One region of the Pontibacillus sp. ABV4_188 genome, then DNA from elsewhere that is predicted to be linked to it. Evidence: a T-box and tRNA genes for the amino acid it is inferred to sense, from the RefSeq annotation. Region 1 holds a T-box; the other regions hold tRNA genes.
The links. The T-box of region 1 lies ahead of tyrS (tyrosine--tRNA ligase). A T-box ahead of a tRNA ligase gene usually reads a tRNA of that ligase, here a tRNA-Tyr.
Positions count from the first base shown of each region.

Region 1 (6,636 bases):
AGTAGAGCTTAAACTTTTCTGTGTAGATCCCTCTTCCTTGCTACACAAAACAACTAAGGGATACGGAGCAACGGTTTTCTTCTCGGCGACGTTCGCTCCATTTGATTACTATAAAGACATGCTCGGGTGGACGGAGGGAGACTATACTTTTTCAATACCTTCACCATTTGACAGACAAAATGTGGACATGTACATTCAGCCAATCTCTACACGCTTCCATGACCGCGCTCAATCAATAGATTCAATCGTTGGCACAGTACTTGAATTAATAAGAGAGAAACCAGGGAACTATCTAGTTTTCTTCCCTTCTTATGTATATATGGAGCAGGTATATGAGAGGATTCAAGAACTCGATCATTCAGCTTCCGTTCTACTTCAAACGCCTCAAATGACTGAACAAGATCGAGAACAGTATCTAGCTGAATTCCGCGAAGACCGTGAAGATTCCTTAATCGGATTTGCAGTATTAGGAGGCATATTCTCAGAAGGTGTCGATTTAAGAGGAGACCGTTTAAACGGGGTTCTAGTCGTTAGTGTAGGATTGCCGAAATTAAATGATGAACAAGGCATTATGAAACGTTATTTCGATGAACGAGGTAAGGATGGCTTTGCCTATGCTTATATGTACCCTGGGATGAATAAAGTTTTACAAGCTGCAGGGAGGCTAATTCGAACAGAGACTGACTCTGGAACGATTGTACTTATTGATGACCGTTTTATTCAGCAAAGATATAAAAACTTACTTCCTTATCAACTTCAGCACTTTCGTATTAAAAGAGAGTGATGTAACCAAGAACAAAAGGGATAATTCAGTCTATGTAAAAAACCGCTTAGAGTCATTCAAACTCTAAGCGGTTTTATTTCTTCTATTATATTATCCTTCAAAGCGTACCAAGAAGTATTTCTTCTTACCACGACGAATAATTGTAAACTTGCCATCGATGCGATCTTCAGCGTCCACTGTGTATTTCATATCTTGTTCACGTTCACCATTAATGTAAATCGCACCATTCTGAATATCTTCACGAGCTTGACGTTTTGAAGAAGAGATCTTTGCTTCAACTAAGAGATCGATTAACCCTTTTTCTTCTTCCACTAAATTGTAAGTAGGAACGTCTTTAAAGCCTTGTTCAATTTCATCACCTGTTAGTTGCTTTAGGTCGCCGCTAAAGAGCGCTTCAGAGATTTTCTCGGCTTGTTCAAGAGCTTTTTCATCATGGACCATCTTCGTCATTTCTTCTGCTAGCCTACGCTGAGCCACACGCTTCTCAGGTTGCGTTTCTACTTCCTTAGCCAACTCACCAATTTCGTCTAAGCTTAAGAATGTAAAGTAATGAAGGAAATTCACAACATCACGATCGTCTGTATTAATCCAGAACTGGTAAAATTCGTACGGAGTTGTCTTTGCTGGGTCTAACCAAATTGCACCACCAGCTGTTTTACCAAACTTACTGCCATCTGCTTTGGTAATCAATGGAACCGTTAGACCAAATGCTTTCGCTTCTTCTCCTTCAGTCGCATTCTTACGAATCAGTTCAAGCCCAGCCGTAATATTCCCCCACTGGTCGCTTCCACCAATTTGTAACGTACAATTCTCTTTACGGAATAAGTTCAAGAAGTCATAAGATTGCAGAATCATGTAACTGAACTCTGTAAAGGAAATTCCATTTTCAATACGAGACTCCACAGAATCTTTCGCTAACATGTAGTTAACACCAAAGTGCTTCCCTACATCTCGCAAGAATTCGATCATTGTCATTTGGTTCAACCAGTCTAAGTTGTTACGTGCTACAGCCGCATTCTCCCCTTCCTCAAAGTTTAAAATTTTAGCAAGTTGACCTGCTAGCTGTTCACTGTAGTGACGCACTGTGTTCTCATCGTTAAGCTGACGTTCTGTAGAACGACCACTTGGGTCACCAATCATACCAGTTCCTCCACCAACTAAAGCAATTGGACGGTGCCCAGCTTGCTGGAACCTCTTAAGAATTAGTACAGGTAGCAAGTGACCTATATGAAGACTATCCCCTGTCGGGTCAAAACCACAGTAAAGGGTAACCTGTTCTTGAGATAAATGCTTCTTTAGACCTTCTTCATCCGTCATTTGATTAATTAATCCTCTTGCTTGTAAGTCTTGTAAAATATCCACACTATCCACTCCTAGATTCTTAAATTAAGTAACGACATAAACGTAATGAAAGTACTGAAGGCGCCCTTTTCAGGTTATACTACGAACCAGATTCAACTTTTGAAGAACACAAAAAACCCCGCCCCTAAAAAGGGACGAGGCTCGCTCGCGGTACCACCCTTGTTGTAACCAGACAACTGATTACCACTCAAGGAATTTATAACGGATTCACCCGTCTTCTGAACTAATCAGAAGAAAACTCCAGGACGTAATTCGTAAATTGCTCTGTACTGACTCACAGCGACCGTCAGCTTTCTGCAACAGGATACAACTTACTACTCCAACCCTTCACTGTTTACTGTTCATTATCGTTCGTGACTGTGACATAATTTATAGCATATATTTTTCAAAAAAGCAACTCACATTTCATGTTGAACCATGTCTCCTTATGGTGCAATATGGTATAATATTGCGTGTATGAAATAGGAGGTCGTTATATGAGCCAGAACCATTCAAATGGTCCAGATAGATCCCCGCTTCGTAAATGGTGGGAAGATGGAAAGATCCAAAAATATTTCCGCATCTCTTATGATGTAATCTGGAACATCGTTTTATTCTTCCTCATTGTAGGTGTGATTGGCGTGTTCTTTGCTGCCGGGTTAGGTGCCGGTTATTTCGCCTCGCTCGTCAAAGACGAACCAATACGTGCTAAAGCCGAAATGCAAAAAGACATTTACAATTATGAAGAAACGTCAGAATTGTATTTTGCCGGAGACACATACTTAGGAAAGATTCAATCTGATTTATATCGTGAAGAAGTGTCCCTTGACCAAGTATCCGATCATGTGGTCAATGCTGTAATCGCCACTGAAGACGAGAATTTCGAGACACATAATGGTGTTGTACCCAAAGCGATAATGCGTGCAATCTTCCAAGAACTCACGAATGCAAACGTTAAAACAGGGGGTAGTACGCTTACCCAACAGTTAATAAAGAATCAGGTTTTAACAGACACCGTTTCATTCGAACGTAAAGCAAAGGAAATTCTACTAGCCTTACGCTTAGAGCGATTCTTTGAAAAAGAAGAGATCTTAGAAGCATATCTGAATGTTGTTCCATTCGGCCGTAACGCCGGCGGAAGAAACGTTGCAGGAATTGAAGCTGCTGCTCAAGGTATATTTGGAGTGAGCGCCAAAGAATTAAACCTTCCTCAAGCAGCCTATATTGCAGGTATGCCACAAAGCCCTTATATGTATACCCCTTTTACAAATACAGGGGAAGTTAAATCTGAAGCAGGGCTCGCCCCAGGCATCGAGCGAATGAGAACGGTACTAGAACGTATGCTAGAAGCCGAAATGATTACACAAGCCGAATACGATAAAGCAATCAATTACGACATTGCTTCGAAGTTCACAGAACCAGAACCTTCACCAGTGCAATCATATCCTTATATCGCATTTGAAGTTGAAGAGAGGGCCACAGATATTCTTCAAGGTATCCTAGCTGAACAGGACGGGTATACAAAAGAAGACTTAGCTAATAGTGAATCACTAAGACAAGAATATGCTACTCTTGCAGATCGAACATTAGTGCAAAATGGCTTGAAAGTTCATACAACAATTGATAAACCGATATACGACAAGATGCAGGAATTACACAAAAACTATGAGCATTACGGCCCTGTTCGATCTTGGAAAGTAACAGACGAAGAAACAGGCGAAGTGAAAACGATCAAAGAGCCCGTTCAAGTCGGCGGCATGTTAATTGAAAATAAAACCGGGAAAATCATTAGCTTTATCGGCGGACGTGATTTTGATCTTGAAAATCTTAACCACGCTACTGATGCGAAACGTTCAAACGGAAGTACAATGAAGCCATTGCTTGTATATGCTCCAGCTATTGACTTAGGACAAGCAAACCCAGGTTCTGTAGTAGCAGATATAGAAACAGTTTTCGCAGGAGGGTATACCCCTGGCAACTATGGAGGAAGGTTCCATGGCCTAACCTCTATAAGACGAGCACTAGCTATGTCATATAACGTGCCAGCTGTTAAAACTTATGCTGATATCAGGAATCAAAACCCAGCATCTTATTTAGACAAAATGGGCTTCACGACACTACTAGAAGAAGATAAGACCAACTTATCAACTTCACTTGGCAGTCTTCTTGAAGGTGTAACAGTGGAAGAGAATACAAATGCTTTCGCCACTTTCGCCAATAACGGTAAGTTTGTAGATGCTTACATGATCGATAAGATTGAAACAAAAGACGGAGAAGTACTTTATGAACATAAATCAGAATCTGTTGATGTATTTAGTGAACAAGCATCTTATTTAACCGTCGACATGATGAGAGATGTTTTAGATTATGGAACAGCCCAATACGCAGGAGATCGGTTGAAGTATCCAGGTGTCGACTGGGCCGGAAAAACAGGTACTTCTCAAGATGTTCACGACACATGGTTTGTTGCAACAAACCCTAACGTTACGATGGGGATGTGGATGGGCTATGACACACCTTTCACATTAAGAAACTGCGGTAACTGTAGCCTAGGATACAGCAACCGTAACGTAAAACTATGGACAGACATTGTAAACGCAGCGTCTGATCTAAATCCAGACTTAATGGTTCCAAAAGAAAGCTTTAAACAACCATCTGGTATTGTCAGACAGTCCTACTGTGCCGCTTCAGGATTGCTTCCATCTCAGCTTTGTTCTGAAATGGGACTTGTCAGCAGTGACATTTATTACGCTAAATACGCTCCCACCAAACGTGACGATAGCTTAATCGCAACTGGTTATGTTGAAATTGGAGATAAAGCCTATGTAGCAGGTGAATCTACACCACCTGAATTTACAAACGAAGGCGTCTTCTTTAACCCAGAGTACATTGAACGTAATAACTATGACCGACTATCAAGCTTAGATCAGCTTGTACCAAACAACAGCCAATGGGCAAGCGTTCGGGTCCCTTCTACAGATAAGGTTCCTAATGATGGACAGGCTCCAGCTGCTCCAGGTGCTGTATCAGCTAGCGGTGGTGTCTTAAATTGGTCACCTTCAGGAAGCAGAGATGTTGTAGGCTATCGCATCTATCGTGCCGCAACACCAGGAGCAAGCTTCCAAGTAGTCGGAAGTTCAGCAAGCAGCAGTCTTGGTATCTCAGGTAAGGGTGTTTATGTCGTAAGAGCAGTGGATTACTTCGGAATGGAATCAGCAGCATCACAAGCTTATGAATACGGAGATTTCACACCAGACCCACCACCAAGCGACCAAGGCCAGGATTCTGGCAATAACAATAATGGAAACAACAATAACAATAACAATAATAATGGCAATGGCAATTCCGGCAACGATGATAACAATGATAACAACAATGATTCAGATGATAATAACTCAGACAATGGTAATTCGGATGACGACTCCAACGATAACAATTCATCTGAGGGAGCTGGAAACGGTGGCTCCTCAGGCGATGATAACTCCGGTTCAACCGGTGGATCTGATTCCGGAGGCTCTGGCTCTGGAGGCTCCGAAAGCTCTGGCTCTGGAGGCTCTGGAGACTCCGGAAGCTCTGGAGACACAGGTAACTCTGGCAGTGATTCATCAACCGATGACGAATCCTCTTCAGAAGGATAATTTCTATAAGGCTATCCCAAGAATCGCACTAGACTCTTGGGATAGCCTTTTTATATTAAAAAAAACGGAAATATTCTCTCATACTGAATCCTTCCACATTCTGTCCTCAGCTTGAATACTTACAATCAACATATTGCCGCTCAGGGATTTTCTTCACTGAAATTTACTGTATAATAGATAACAAATATAGGTAACATTAGGTGGTGGAGGCATGAAGCATACAAAAGAATATCATTCCAAAGAAATTGAAACGAAAAGTGGAACGATTACCGTTGAAGGGCCTCTTTCTTCAGGAGAACTAGCAAACTATCATTTTCACGAAGGACTCAAAGCCTTCAGGCCGGCCCCGAAACAATTTGAAGCTGTTAAGAAGATTGCCGATTTTGAAGAAGGCAGAATTCTAATTGCCAGAACCTCAGATACCATTGTAGGATATGTTACGTACCTTTATCCTGACCCATTAGAAAGATGGTCAAAGTTCGAAATGGAGGATCTCCTTGAATTGGGTGCTATAGAAGTCATTCAGGATTACAGGGGATATGGTATTGGTTCATGGCTACTAAAGGTGTCTATGATGGACGATGAGATGGAAGACTTTATTGTCATTTCAACAGAATATTACTGGCACTGGGATCTTTCTGGAACAGGGTTAAACATTTGGAATTATCGAAATGTCATGGAGCGAATGATGGGTGCTGGTGGCTTAACCCCCTCCCCTACAGATGATCCAGAAATCGTTTCACACCCAGCCAACTGTTTAATGGCTCGTATTGGGAATCGTGTACCTCAAGCTTCGATCGATCGCTTTGAGGAATTAAGATTCTTAACGAGAAGAAGTTATCGTGCGAATCGAGGAGGTCTATAAATGCTAGT
Region 1 covers NZ_CM149975.1:3,043,425-3,050,060, forward strand. The annotation lists gene ACYX4O_RS15640 (ATP-dependent DNA helicase) at 1-784, shown strand, start outside; gene tyrS (tyrosine--tRNA ligase) at 875-2,146, opposite strand; T-box leader at 2,274-2,486, opposite strand; gene ACYX4O_RS15650 (transglycosylase domain-containing protein) at 2,623-5,763, shown strand; gene ACYX4O_RS15655 (GNAT family N-acetyltransferase) at 5,975-6,628, shown strand; gene ACYX4O_RS15660 (acetoin utilization AcuB family protein) at 6,629-6,636, shown strand, end outside.

Region 2 (6,636 bases), 1.7 Mb from region 1:
AGCCGAAGAAGGTAACGGCCCTGTAGTCAAAATCTTGTTTCCTCCGGAGTGGATCCTGAGTACGGCGGAACACGAGGAATTCCGTCGGAATCCGGGAGGACCATCTCCCAAGGCTAAATACTCCCTAGTGACCGATAGTGAACCAGTACCGTGAGGGAAAGGTGAAAAGCACCCCGGGAGGGGAGTGAAATAGAACCTGAAACCGTGTGCCTACAAGTAGTTGGAGCCCGTTAATGGGTGACAGCGTACCTTTTGTAGAATGGACCGGCGAGTTACGATCCCATGCAAGGTTAAGATGAAAAATCGGAGCCGCAGCGAAAGCGAGTCTGAATAGGGCGAAATAGTATGTGGTCGTAGACCCGAAACCGTGTGATCTACCCATGTCCAGGGTGAAGGCCAGGTAACACTGGCTGGAGGCCCGAACCCACGCACGTTGAAAAGTGCGGGGATGAGGTGTGGGTAGCGGTGAAATGCCAATCGAACACGGAGATAGCTGGTTCTCTCCGAAATAGCTTTAGGGCTAGCCTCAAGGTAAGAGTCTTGGAGGTAGAGCACTGATTGGACTAGGGGCCCTCATCGGGTTACCGAATTCAGTCAAACTCCGAATGCCAACGACTCATCCTTGGGAGTCAGACTGCGAGTGATAAGGTCCGTAGTCGAGAGGGGAACAGCCCAGACCACCAGCTAAGGTCCCTAAGTTTATGTTAAGTGGAAAAGGATGTGGAGTTGCTCAGACAACCAGGATGTTGGCTTAGAAGCAGCCATCATTTAAAGAGTGCGTAATAGCTCACTGGTCGAGTGACTCTGCGCCGAAAATGTACCGGGGCTAAACATAACACCGAAGCTGTGGATTGTTCTTACGAACAATGGTAGGAGAGCGTTCTAAGTGCAGTGAAGTCAGACCGTAAGGACTGGTGGAGCGCTTAGAAGTGAGAATGCCGGTATGAGTAGCGAAAGAAGAGTGAGAATCTCTTCCACCGTAAGTCTAAGGTTTCCTGAGGAAGGCTCGTCCGCTCAGGGTTAGTCGGGACCTAAGCCGAGGCCGAAAGGCGTAGGCGATGGATAACAGGTTGATATTCCTGTACCACCTCCTTTCCGTTTGAATGACGGGGGGACGCAGTAGGATAGGGAATCCGCTCCACTGGATGTGAGCGGCCAAGCAGTGAGTGAGATGCATAGGCAAATCCGTGCATCAATCACAAGCTGTGATGGGGAGGGAACTATAGTACCGAAGTTCCTGATTTCACACTGCCAAGAAAAGCCTCTAATGAGGAAAGAGGTGCCCGTACCGCAAACCGACACAGGTAGACGAGGAGAGTATCCTAAGGTGATCGGGAGAACTCTTGTTAAGGAACTCGGCAAAATGACCCCGTAACTTCGGGAGAAGGGGTGCTCCTTCATAGGAGGAGCCGCAGTGAAAAGGCCCAATCGACTGTTTAGCAAAAACACAGGTCTCTGCGAAACCGAAAGGTGAAGTATAGGGGCTGACACCTGCCCGGTGCTGGAAGGTTAAGGGGATGAGTTAGCTTAGGCGAAGCTTTGAACCGAAGCCCCAGTAAACGGCGGCCGTAACTATAACGGTCCTAAGGTAGCGAAATTCCTTGTCGGGTAAGTTCCGACCCGCACGAAAGGTGCAACGAATTGGGCACTGTCTCAACAAGAGACCCGGTGAAATTATACTATGCGTGAAGATGCGCATTACCCGCGACAGGACGGAAAGACCCCGTGGAGCTTTACTGTAGCCTGATATTGAATGTTGGTACAGCTTGTACAGGATAGGTGGGAGCCGTCGATACCGGAGCGCTAGCTTCGGTGGAGGCATCCGTGGGATACCACCCTGGCTGTATTGACATTCTAACCCAGGACCGTAATCCGGTCCGGAGACAGTGTCAGGTGGGCAGTTTGACTGGGGCGGTCGCCTCCCAAAAAGTAACGGAGGCGCCCAAAGGTTCCCTCAGAATGGTTGGAAATCATTCGCAGAGTGCAAAGGCACAAGGGAGCTTGACTGCGAGACCTACAAGTCGAGCAGGGACGAAAGTCGGGCTTAGTGATCCGGCGGTACCGCATGGAAGGGCCGTCGCTCAACGGATAAAAGCTACCCCGGGGATAACAGGCTTATCTCCCCCAAGAGTCCACATCGACGGGGAGGTTTGGCACCTCGATGTCGGCTCATCGCATCCTGGGGCTGTAGTCGGTCCCAAGGGTTGGGCTGTTCGCCCATTAAAGCGGTACGCGAGCTGGGTTCAGAACGTCGTGAGACAGTTCGGTCCCTATCCGTCGTGGGCGTTGGAAATTTGAGGAGAGCTGTCCTTAGTACGAGAGGACCGGGATGGACGCACCGCTGGTGCACCAGTTGTTCCGCCAGGAGCACAGCTGGGTAGCTACGTGCGGAAGGGATAAGTGCTGAAAGCATCTAAGCATGAAGCCCACTTCAAGATGAGATTTCCCATCACTTCGAGTGAGTAAGATTCCTTGTAGACGACAAGGTTGATAGGTCGGAGGTGGAAGCGTGGTGACACGTGCAGCTGACCGATACTAATAAATCGAGGACTTATCTATCTAAAGCGCAAACGACCGCTTAGACCCGTACGGATAAGACAGATCTTCGGAAAAGGCGATTAGCCTTTGGAAAGAAGATGACTTATACGCTAGGGTCTGGGAGTTGGAGCTGGAAGCCAGTTCAAGCGCAAACACGTGATCAGGCACGATGTCGTAATTCTTATCTAGTTTTGAAGGTACTTAGAAAAAAATCTAATATACCTCTTGACTTTCCTTCCGAAACAAGATAAAATATAACTTGTCGTTGAAAAGACGAGGAAGAAATTCAATAAAGAGTCTGGCGGTTTTGGCGAAGAGGTCACACCTGTTTCCATGCCGAACACAGAAGTTAAGCTCTTCAGCGCCGATGGTAGTCGGGGTTTCACCCCCGCAAGAGTAGGACGCCGCCAGGCAAGTCACTTTATTGACTTTGATCAAAAGGCAAACGGTCTTTTGACATGATTCCAACGTAGCTCAGTGGTAGAGCTATCGGCTGTTAACCGATCGGTCGCAGGTTCGAATCCTGCCGTTGGAGCCATGGAGAGCTGTCCGAGTGGCCGAAGGAGCACGATTGGAAATCGTGTAGGCCCAAACACGGGTCTCGAGGGTTCGAATCCCTCGCTCTCCGCCACTAACTTTTCATTGGCCCGTTGGTCAAGTGGTTAAGACACCGCCCTTTCACGGCGGTAACACGGGTTCGAATCCCGTACGGGTCACCACTTAATATCATGGAGGATTAGCTCAGCTGGGAGAGCACCTGCCTTACAAGCAGGGGGTCGGTGGTTCGAGCCCGCCATCCTCCACCATTTTTAAAAAATGCAATGCACATGATCATTGCAAACATCATATAATTGAATATGCAATAAGTATTCAACATTATCGCGGGGTGGAGCAGTCTGGTAGCTCGTCGGGCTCATAACCCGAAGGTCGCAGGTTCAAATCCTGTCCCCGCAACCAATTTAAATTTGTACTACGTCGAAAAGACTTCTTCGAATTACAAATGATGGTGTATCTTTAGGCACAACTAATGGTCCGGTAGTTCAGTTGGTTAGAATGCCTGCCTGTCACGCAGGAGGTCGCGGGTTCGAGTCCCGTCCGGACCGCCACTTTTCAATTAAATATTTTTTTGTTACTGTAAAGTACATAAGACTGGCTCGGTAGCTCAGTCGGTAGAGCAACGGACTGAAAATCCGTGTGTCGGCGGTTCGATTCCGTCCCGAGCCACCATGTTTTGTGCAGGCCTAGCTCAATTGGTAGAGCAACTGACTTGTAATCAGTAGGTTGGGGGTTCAAGTCCTCTGGCCTGCATACTTTAAAAAACGTGGAGGGGTAGCGAAGTTGGCCAAACGCGGCGGACTGTAAATCCGCTCCCTCTGGGTTCGCAGGTTCGAGTCCTGCCCCCTCCACCATTATAATTACTACAGTAAGTAGGGGTATAGTTCAACGGTAGAACAGCGGTCTCCAAAACCGCCGATGTGGGTTCGATTCCTACTACCCCTGCCAATTTCATTTTATGGCGGATGTGGCGAAGTGGTTAACGCACCGGATTGTGGCTCCGGCATTCGTGGGTTCGATCCCCATCATTCGCCCCATAAATATTGGCCCATAGCCAAGCGGTAAGGCAACGGTTTTTGGTACCGTCATGCGCTGGTTCGAATCCAGCTGGGCCAGCCAAGAGTTTTCGCGGAAGTAGTTCAGTGGTAGAACACCACCTTGCCAAGGTGGGGGTCGCGGGTTCGAATCCCGTCTTCCGCTCCATTTTTATATGGCGGCATAGCCAAGTGGTAAGGCAGAGGACTGCAACTCCTTTACCACCGGTTCGAATCCGGTTGCCGCCTCCATTCATATGCCGGTGTGGCGGAATTGGCAGACGCGCACGACTCAAAATCGTGTTCCTCACGGAGTGTCGGTTCGAGCCCGACCACCGGTATCGTAAAACTTAACATTGTAATGGAAATCGCTAACGAAAGCGATTTTTTTATATGTCTAATTTGTTTAGGACTTATAGGTACAAAATCATTTATAAATTTCTCTAATCTCCGTTAACATAACGGGGATTTTTTTTATTTTAGTAGAAAGACTCTATTAATACACACATCAAAATGGCTATAAGATAATTTTTACCCCTGTCTCCCTCTACCTTGCATTTACTCTATACATAAATTGCTTTAAACACATATTAATTATTTACGAAATAAAAAAATTTTTCTGAAAAAAACATTGAAGATTAAAGTAAAGAGTCCTATAATTATGCGAAAGAAGAGGTGGGATTTTGAATGACAAAAGATTTGCGAATAAATAGTAAAGTATTTAGTGAAAGTGCAATGAGAGCACCGAACCGGGCCATGCTTCGTGCTGTTGGTGTTACAGATGATGACTTTAAAAAGCCGATGATTGGTATTGCAAGTACATGGAGTGAAGTAACTCCATGTAATATACACCTAGATGATTTAGCCATCCGTGCAAAGAAAGGTGCCCAAGAAGCAGGAGGGCTACCCTTAATCTTTAATACTATTACTGTATCGGATGGTATCTCTATGGGGACACAGGGAATGCGTTATTCATTACCAAGTAGAGATGTGATCGCTGACTCTATCGAAACGGTAGTAGGAGCTCAGAACTTGGATGGATTAGTTGCAATCGGAGCCTGTGATAAAAATATTCCAGGATGTATGATTGCTATTGCCAATGCTGAGGTGCCATCTGTTTTTGTTTATGGAGGCACAATTGCTCCTGGGTCTCATAAAGGGAAAGATGTTGATATTGTTTCTGTCTTTGAAGGAGTCGGAAAATATAATCAGGGTGACATAGGTGAAAATGAACTAAACGCAATTGAGTGTAGTGCATGTCCTGGTGCAGGAGCGTGTGGTGGTATGTACACTGCAAATACGATGGCATCTGCTGTTGAAGCTATGGGTATGAGTTTACCTGGAAGCTCTTCAAACCCTGCTGAATCTGACCATAAAGCAAAAGATTGTGAGTCGGCTGGGGAAGCAGTTAGATCCTTACTCGAGCATAATATTTACCCGAAAGATATCATGACTAAAGAGGCTTTTGAAAATGCGATTACAGTCGTTATGGCACTTGGTGGTTCTACAAATGCGGTACTTCACTTGCTTTCTATGGCTCATGCTATTGAAGTGGATTTAACCATGGAAGACTTTAATCGAATTCAAGAAAAAACACCACATATTGCTGATTTGAAACCGAGCGGCAAATATGTGATGCAAGACCTTCATAAAGTTGGAGGAGTACAGGCAGTTATGAAGCTTCTTTATGACAATGGCTATCTACACGGACACTGTTTAACTGTTTCAGGAAAGACTGTTGCAGAGAATTTAGAAGAAGCGCCAACTTTAGAAGAAGGACAAGATATTATAACGTCATTTAGTCATCCTAAGCGAAAAGATGGACCTTTGATCACCTTAAAAGGTAACTTAGCTCCAAGGGGTGCAGTAGCAAAAGTATCCGGTGTTAAGGTTGCGCGTCATACTGGACCAGCTCGTGTATTTAATACTGAAATGGAAGCTACGGAAGCTATTCTGAATAATTCAATACAAGAAGGCGACGTATTAGTTATACGATATGTTGGTCCTAAAGGCGGGCCAGGTATGCCTGAAATGTTATCAATCTCTGCTCTATTGGTTGGAAAAGGCTTAGGGGAAAAGGTCGCCTTATTAACAGATGGTAGATTCTCTGGAGGAACCCATGGACTCGTGGTGGGGCATATCGCACCTGAAGCTCAAGTCGGAGGACCAATATCTCTATTAGAAGAAGGGGATCTTGTCACAATAGATTCAAACAAAAAAGAAATATCCATGGATGTAACCGAACAAGTACTAGAAAGTCGTCGTGAGCATTGGGAAGCACCACCTCTATACAAGAAGGGGATTTTGGGCAAATACGCTCATAATGTATCATGCTCTTCCAAAGGTGCTGTAACAGATTACAAAAATTAATATCATATTGAAAAACTCCAGTGTTCAGAAACTGGAGTTTTTTATCCTGAACTTTAATCTCTATGGTTGCTCGAAGCTTAGAATACATGTTGTTCTGACATCATCCCTGAGTGGCGAGCTGAATGGAAATTTTAAAGGA
Region 2 covers NZ_CM149975.1:641,467-648,102, forward strand. The annotation lists rRNA gene ACYX4O_RS03255 (23S ribosomal RNA) at 1-2,559, shown strand, start outside; rRNA gene rrf (5S ribosomal RNA) at 2,836-2,951, shown strand; tRNA gene ACYX4O_RS03265 (tRNA-Asn) at 3,002-3,076, shown strand; tRNA gene ACYX4O_RS03270 (tRNA-Ser) at 3,078-3,169, shown strand; tRNA gene ACYX4O_RS03275 (tRNA-Glu) at 3,183-3,257, shown strand; tRNA gene ACYX4O_RS03280 (tRNA-Val) at 3,269-3,344, shown strand; tRNA gene ACYX4O_RS03285 (tRNA-Met) at 3,419-3,495, shown strand; tRNA gene ACYX4O_RS03290 (tRNA-Asp) at 3,568-3,644, shown strand; tRNA gene ACYX4O_RS03295 (tRNA-Phe) at 3,690-3,765, shown strand; tRNA gene ACYX4O_RS03300 (tRNA-Thr) at 3,774-3,846, shown strand; tRNA gene ACYX4O_RS03305 (tRNA-Tyr) at 3,862-3,947, shown strand; tRNA gene ACYX4O_RS03310 (tRNA-Trp) at 3,968-4,041, shown strand; tRNA gene ACYX4O_RS03315 (tRNA-His) at 4,055-4,130, shown strand; tRNA gene ACYX4O_RS03320 (tRNA-Gln) at 4,138-4,212, shown strand; tRNA gene ACYX4O_RS03325 (tRNA-Gly) at 4,222-4,296, shown strand; tRNA gene ACYX4O_RS03330 (tRNA-Cys) at 4,306-4,379, shown strand; tRNA gene ACYX4O_RS03335 (tRNA-Leu) at 4,387-4,468, shown strand; gene ilvD (dihydroxy-acid dehydratase) at 4,815-6,497, shown strand.
Region 2: it encodes a tRNA-Tyr, which carries the amino acid that the T-box ahead of tyrS (tyrosine--tRNA ligase) is inferred to sense. The anticodon was not compared.

Region 3 (6,636 bases), 1.2 Mb from region 1:
CAATTCGACGCTTGGCCATATAATTACACGACTTTATAATAGCCTCTACTGTTTGTTTCACCGAATCTTCTTCACTGCTCGAATTTCTTGCAAAGAAACTACCTCTTCCTAGCTGTTCTAACGCTCTTCGGAGCTCAGGTTGGAATAAGATAATTACGCCTAGAAAACCCCATGTCATCGCTTTGGACATCAACCACATTAACGTACTAAGTTGAAGAAAGTAGCTAACTAGCCATATTCCAAGTACCACAAATATTCCTTTCAGCAACTGAACCGCTTTTGTACCACGGATTAACATGATTAATTTATACAAAACAAACCAGACAAGGGCAACATCAATAATAATTCGAATGTACTTTAATCCATCTAATTGAACATTCAATCCCCCATCAAGCATGTGTACACTTCCTTTTTATCCTTGAATTCAACTATTGCTTTAATCTTATGTATCAAAGTCACAATAGTTTTATTATAGCATACTTCTTTATAGTGAAAATAACACTAAAAGGCTATAACTAAACAAAATAAAAAAAGCCACTATAAAAGTGACTTTTGGACCCCTTATTGGGTAAAGGAAAAGATATCTGTCGCTGTTTTTTTAATATTGTACCACATCCAACCAAAGACTTGGTCCACTTGATTCAGATCTCCTGTCACTTCACCGGCAGAGGCTTTTAGATGATCACCATTTATTAATACTACATCACCATTTACTTTACCTTCTACTTTTAAGTTCCCATTTTTCACTACTAAATCGCCTTCTACTGTTTTTCCTTCAGGAACAATGACCGTATTATCCTCAATAATAAGGTCTCTTTGTTTTGAGACGCTTAACTGTTGATCTTGGCTCCAAGTAGAAAAGATCCCACTAAACATCATAATAAAGAATATAGCAGCTGCAGTTACCACAGGATGGGCTTTAAACCATCGCTTATAACCTGATCGTTTCTTTTCTTTAGGCAGACTTCCCATTACTTTTGCAGTAAAATCAGAGGGAGCTTGAACTGCACTTGTACTTTGGACCATTGCTACAGCCCTCTTCAGTTCATGAAAATGGTTCTGGCAATCATCACATTGGTGAAGATGTTGTTTTAATTGCTTTCTCTCTTCTTCGCTTAACCCGTCGTCTAAATGTTTATGCATTAACTGAATGGCTTCATTTGCACACTTCATTTCCCATCACTCCTTTACACGTGACGAAGTTTCTTACGAAGCGCTTCGCGTCCCCGGTGGACCCTTGTCTTAACCGTGCCAACCGGTATGTCCAATATGTCACTAATCTCTTGTAATGAGAGTTCATCTATATATCGTAGTACGATAACAGATCTATACTTGGCTGGAAGCTTGAGAATCTCTTGATGAATATATTCCTGCAGTTCTAAGCTTTCCACTTCTTCTTCAGGTAAATCTTCATCTGCAGAAATTTGTGAGTACATCGTTAAGCCTTCTGTACCTCTTACTTCAGCATCTAAAAAGTAATCCGGTTTCTTTTTTCGAATACGATCAATAGATAAATTGGTGGCAATTCTATATAACCAAGTAGAAAATTTGCGATTCTCATCATAAGAGTGAATATTAGTGTAAGCTCGAATAAATGCTTCTTGGGCAATATCTTCTGCTTCATGTGCATTACCAAGCATACGATAGCATATTTGGTACACCTTGTTTTGGTAAAACGTCACTACATCTTCAAAGGCCGAGTGATCACCTTTTTTAACTTTTTTAATCTTTTGTTTTATGAATATTTCCATGCACTATACCTCCGCTAGATCTGCGGTCATTCTACATACGAATATACCTGCGATCAGGTTTCAAAATCAATTAAAAAAATAAAAAAGAATTTTTTGTATGTACAAACGTTATACATTTGATTTCTTTACATAAAGAGGTTTAACTTTAAGTAGAAAGGATATATAAAACTATAGTATAGTACTAAGGTTTTAGTAGGGAGGAAATAGAATGTGTAAAGAACTTCTGAACGAAATTGAAATGTGTAGAAATGAAATGATTCAGCTGAGCTCTAGCTTACCTTTATCATCTCAAGAGGTCATTGAAGCAAGCTCAAAATTAGATGGATTACTAAATGAATATGAAGAAAGAAAAAATAAATAACGGAAACAGCAACTTATGTGAATAAGCTGCTGTTTCGCCTATTTTACTCTATGAATCTATTTTAAATTTTCTCCAAATAATGATCCCATTAATCCAACTGCTACCGTAGCAGTTTTATTCTTCTCATCCAATATTGGATTCACTTCAACAAATTCCGCTGAAGTAATAAAATTAGCCTCAGCAAACATTTCCATTGCTAAGTGGCTTTCCCTATAGCTCATTCCACCCATAACAGGTGTTCCAACTCCAGGCGCCTCATTAGGATCCAAACCATCCAAATCTAAACTCAGGTGCACTCCATCCGTCCGATCCTTTAAGTATTCTACAGATTCTTTAATGACTCCTGGCATTCCCATGCGGTCAATCTCATGCATCGTATATACCCTAATTCCCTTTTCTTTAATTAATTGTTTTTCACCCTCATCAAGAGAGCGCGCTCCTATAATAACGATGTTTTCTGGTTTTATTTTTGGCTCATATCCATGAATGTTCGTCAAACGTTCATGACCAATACCTAAGCTCACAGCTAAAGGCATACCATGGATATTTCCAGAAGGGGACGAATCTCCTGTATTTAAATCCCCATGAGCATCATACCAAATTACACCAAGATTGTCATAATGTTTCGCAATTCCAGCAAGAGATCCGATAGCAATACTATGATCCCCGCCAATGATCAATGGGAATCTACCTGATGTCACAACCTGATCCACTGTCTCAGCCAGGTTTTCATTTCCTACTGCTACTTCTTTTAAATTTCTCAAGTGACTCTCTTGTTCTTCTTTTCTATTTGGCCGAGGAATATGAACATCACCAAGATCCTCTATATCATACTCTAAACGTTCTAATCGCTCAATTACCCCTGCATAACGAAGTGCACTAGGCCCCATATCTACACCTCTGCGATTCTGTCCTAAGTCCATAGGTGCTCCAATAATTGAAAGTTTACGATTCATTGTCCCATCCTCCTCCTTTAACTCTACCCCCATTGTAGCCATAGTTGAGACAATGACTCAACTGGACAGAAATTTGTATATATATACGAAAAACACCCGGTATTGAAAGAATTTTCTTATAAATAGCCGCCATTAAATTTTTTAGATATACGAAAAAACCTTAAGTCTTATTAGACTTAAGGTTTAGAATGGAGCCTAGCGGGATCGAACCGCTGACCTCCTGCGTGCAAAGCAGGCGCTCTCCCAGCTGAGCTAAGGCCCCATATATGGAGCGGAAGACGGGATTCGAACCCGCGACCCCCACCTTGGCAAGGTGGTGTTCTACCGCTGAACTACTTCCGCAAACTAAAAACACATCAACTAAGTTAATGTGAAAAGTGGTGAGCCATGGAGGATTCGAACCTCCGACCCTCTGATTAAAAGTCAGATGCTCTACCAACTGAGCTAATGGCTCTTTATAAAGTGGCTGGCCCAGCTGGATTCGAACCAGCGCATGACGGTACCAAAAACCGTTGCCTTACCGCTTGGCTATGGGCCAATAAATGGTGGAGGGGGCAGGACTCGAACCTGCGAACCCAGAGGGAGCGGATTTACAGTCCGCCGCGTTTGGCCAACTTCGCTACCCCTCCAAACACAAATAATAGTATACCATGCTTGCATTTTATTATGCAAGAATTTATTTAATTGAACATAACTTGCTGGTGCCGACCGAGGGACTCGAACCCCCAACCTACTGATTACAAGTCAGTTGCTCTGCCAGATTGAGCTAGGTCGGCAGATAAATAAATGAAATGGTGGAGGATGGCGGGCTCGAACCACCGACCCCCTGCTTGTAAGGCAGGTGCTCTCCCAGCTGAGCTAATCCTCCATGATTATAAATAAGTGGTGACCCGTACGGGATTCGAACCCGTGTTACCGCCGTGAAAGGGCGGTGTCTTAACCACTTGACCAACGGGCCAAATATAATTTTCTTACAGAGAGCTTCCAGCCGGACTTGAACCGGCGACCTCTTCCTTACCATGGAAGTGCTCTACCGACTGAGCTATGGAAGCAAATTGGCTCCAACGGCAGGATTCGAACCTGCGACCGATCGGTTAACAGCCGATAGCTCTACCACTGAGCTACGTTGGAATATTGTCAAATCCATCTGTCCTAGAAGAAGTCTCTTGGATAGCTTTTATAAGATAACAAAGCATGGCGGCGTCCTACTCTTGCGGGGGTGAAACCCCGACTACCATCGGCGCTGAAGAGCTTAACTTCTGTGTTCGGCATGGGAACAGGTGTGACCTCTTCGCCAAAACCGCCATACTATTGTTTTGTTGAAGGAGTACCTTCAAAACTAGATAAGAATTAAGACATCGTGCCTGATCACGTATTTGCGCTTGAGCTGACTTCCAGCTCCAACTCCCAGACCCTAGCGTATAAGTCATCTTTTCTCCAAAGGCTAATCGCCTTTTCCGAAAATCTGTCTTATCCGTACGGGTCTAAGCGGTCGTTTGCGCTTTAGATAGATAAGCCCTCGATTTATTAGTATCGGTCAGCTGCACGTGTCACCACGCTTCCACCTCCGACCTATCAACCTTGTCGTCTACAAGGAATCTTACTCACTCGAAGTGATGGGAAATCTCATCTTGAAGTGGGCTTCATGCTTAGATGCTTTCAGCACTTATCCCTTCCGCACGTAGCTACCCAGCTGTGCTCCTGGCGGAACAACTGGTGCACCAGCGGTGCGTCCATCCCGGTCCTCTCGTACTAAGGACAGCTCTCCTCAAATTTCCAACGCCCACGACGGATAGGGACCGAACTGTCTCACGACGTTCTGAACCCAGCTCGCGTACCGCTTTAATGGGCGAACAGCCCAACCCTTGGGACCGACTACAGCCCCAGGATGCGATGAGCCGACATCGAGGTGCCAAACCTCCCCGTCGATGTGGACTCTTGGGGGAGATAAGCCTGTTATCCCCGGGGTAGCTTTTATCCGTTGAGCGACGGCCCTTCCATGCGGTACCGCCGGATCACTAAGCCCGACTTTCGTCCCTGCTCGACTTGTAGGTCTCGCAGTCAAGCTCCCTTGTGCCTTTGCACTCTGCGAATGATTTCCAACCATTCTGAGGGAACCTTTGGGCGCCTCCGTTACTTTTTGGGAGGCGACCGCCCCAGTCAAACTGCCCACCTGACACTGTCTCCGGACCGGATTACGGTCCTGGGTTAGAATGTCAATACAGCCAGGGTGGTATCCCACGGATGCCTCCACCGAAGCTAGCGCTCCGGTATCGACGGCTCCCACCTATCCTGTACAAGCTGTACCAACATTCAATATCAGGCTACAGTAAAGCTCCACGGGGTCTTTCCGTCCTGTCGCGGGTAATGCGCATCTTCACGCATAGTATAATTTCACCGGGTCTCTTGTTGAGACAGTGCCCAATTCGTTGCACCTTTCGTGCGGGTCGGAACTTACCCGACAAGGAATTTCGCTACCTTAGGACCGTTATAGTTACGGCCGCCGTTTACTGGGGCTTCGGTTCAAAGCTTCGCCTAAGCTAACTCATCCCCTTAACCTTCCAGCACCGGGCAGGTGTCAGCCCCTATACTTCACCTTTCGGTTTCGCAGAGACCTGTGTTTTTGCTAAACAGTCGATTGGGCCTTTTCACTGCGGCTCCTCCTATGAAGGAGCACCCCTTCTCCCGAAGTTACGGGGTCATTTTGCCGAGTTCCTTAACAAGAGTTCTCCCGATCACCTTAGGATACTCTCCTCGTCTACCTGTGTCGGTTTGCGGTACGGGCACCTCTTTCCTCATTAGAGGCTTTTCTTGGCAGTGTGAAATCAGGAACTTCGGTACTATAGTTCCCTCCCCATCACAGCTTGTGATTGATGCACGGATTTGCCTATGCATCTCACTCACTGCTTGGCCGCTCACATCCAGTGGAGCGGATTCCCTATCCTACTGCGTCCCCCCGTCATTCAAACGGAAAGGAGGTGGTACAGGAATATCAACCTGTTATCCATCGCCTACGCCTTTCGGCCTCGGCTTAGGTCCCGACTAACCCTGAGCGGACGAGCCTTCCTCAGGAAACCTTAGACTTACGGTGGAAGAGATTCTCACTCTTCTTTCGCTACTCATACCGGCATTCTCACTTCTAAGCGCTCCACCAGTCCTTACGGTCTGACTTCACTGCACTTAGAACGCTCTCCTACCATTGTTCGTAAGAACAATCCACAGCTTCGGTGTTATGTTTAGCCCCGGTACATTTTCGGCGCAGAGTCACTCGACCAGTGAGCTATTACGCACTCTTTAAATGATGGCTGCTTCTAAGCCAACATCCTGGTTGTCTGAGCAACTCCACATCCTTTTCCACTTAACATAAACTTAGGGACCTTAGCTGGTGGTCTGGGCTGTTCCCCTCTCGACTACGGACCTTATCACTCGCAGTCTGACTCCCAAGGATGAGTCGTTGGCATTCGGAGTTTGACTGAATTCGGTAACCCGATGAGGGCCCCTAGTCCAATCAGTGCTCTACCTCCAAGACTCTTACCTTGAGGCTAGCCCTAAAGCTATTTCGGAGAGA
Region 3 covers NZ_CM149975.1:170,644-177,279, reverse strand. The annotation lists gene cdaA (diadenylate cyclase CdaA) at 1-397, opposite strand, end outside; gene ACYX4O_RS01035 (zf-HC2 domain-containing protein) at 562-1,173, opposite strand; gene sigW (RNA polymerase sigma factor SigW) at 1,188-1,751, opposite strand; gene ACYX4O_RS01025 (aspartyl-phosphate phosphatase Spo0E family protein) at 1,960-2,112, shown strand; gene rocF (arginase) at 2,169-3,068, opposite strand; tRNA gene ACYX4O_RS01015 (tRNA-Ala) at 3,258-3,330, opposite strand; tRNA gene ACYX4O_RS01010 (tRNA-Gly) at 3,336-3,410, opposite strand; tRNA gene ACYX4O_RS01005 (tRNA-Lys) at 3,447-3,522, opposite strand; tRNA gene ACYX4O_RS01000 (tRNA-Gln) at 3,532-3,606, opposite strand; tRNA gene ACYX4O_RS00995 (tRNA-Tyr) at 3,612-3,697, opposite strand; tRNA gene ACYX4O_RS00990 (tRNA-Thr) at 3,768-3,844, opposite strand; tRNA gene ACYX4O_RS00985 (tRNA-Val) at 3,861-3,936, opposite strand; tRNA gene ACYX4O_RS00980 (tRNA-Glu) at 3,952-4,026, opposite strand; tRNA gene ACYX4O_RS00975 (tRNA-Thr) at 4,048-4,120, opposite strand; tRNA gene ACYX4O_RS00970 (tRNA-Asn) at 4,125-4,199, opposite strand; rRNA gene rrf (5S ribosomal RNA) at 4,261-4,376, opposite strand; rRNA gene ACYX4O_RS00960 (23S ribosomal RNA) at 4,576-6,636, opposite strand, start outside.
Region 3: it encodes a tRNA-Tyr, which carries the amino acid that the T-box ahead of tyrS (tyrosine--tRNA ligase) is inferred to sense. The anticodon was not compared.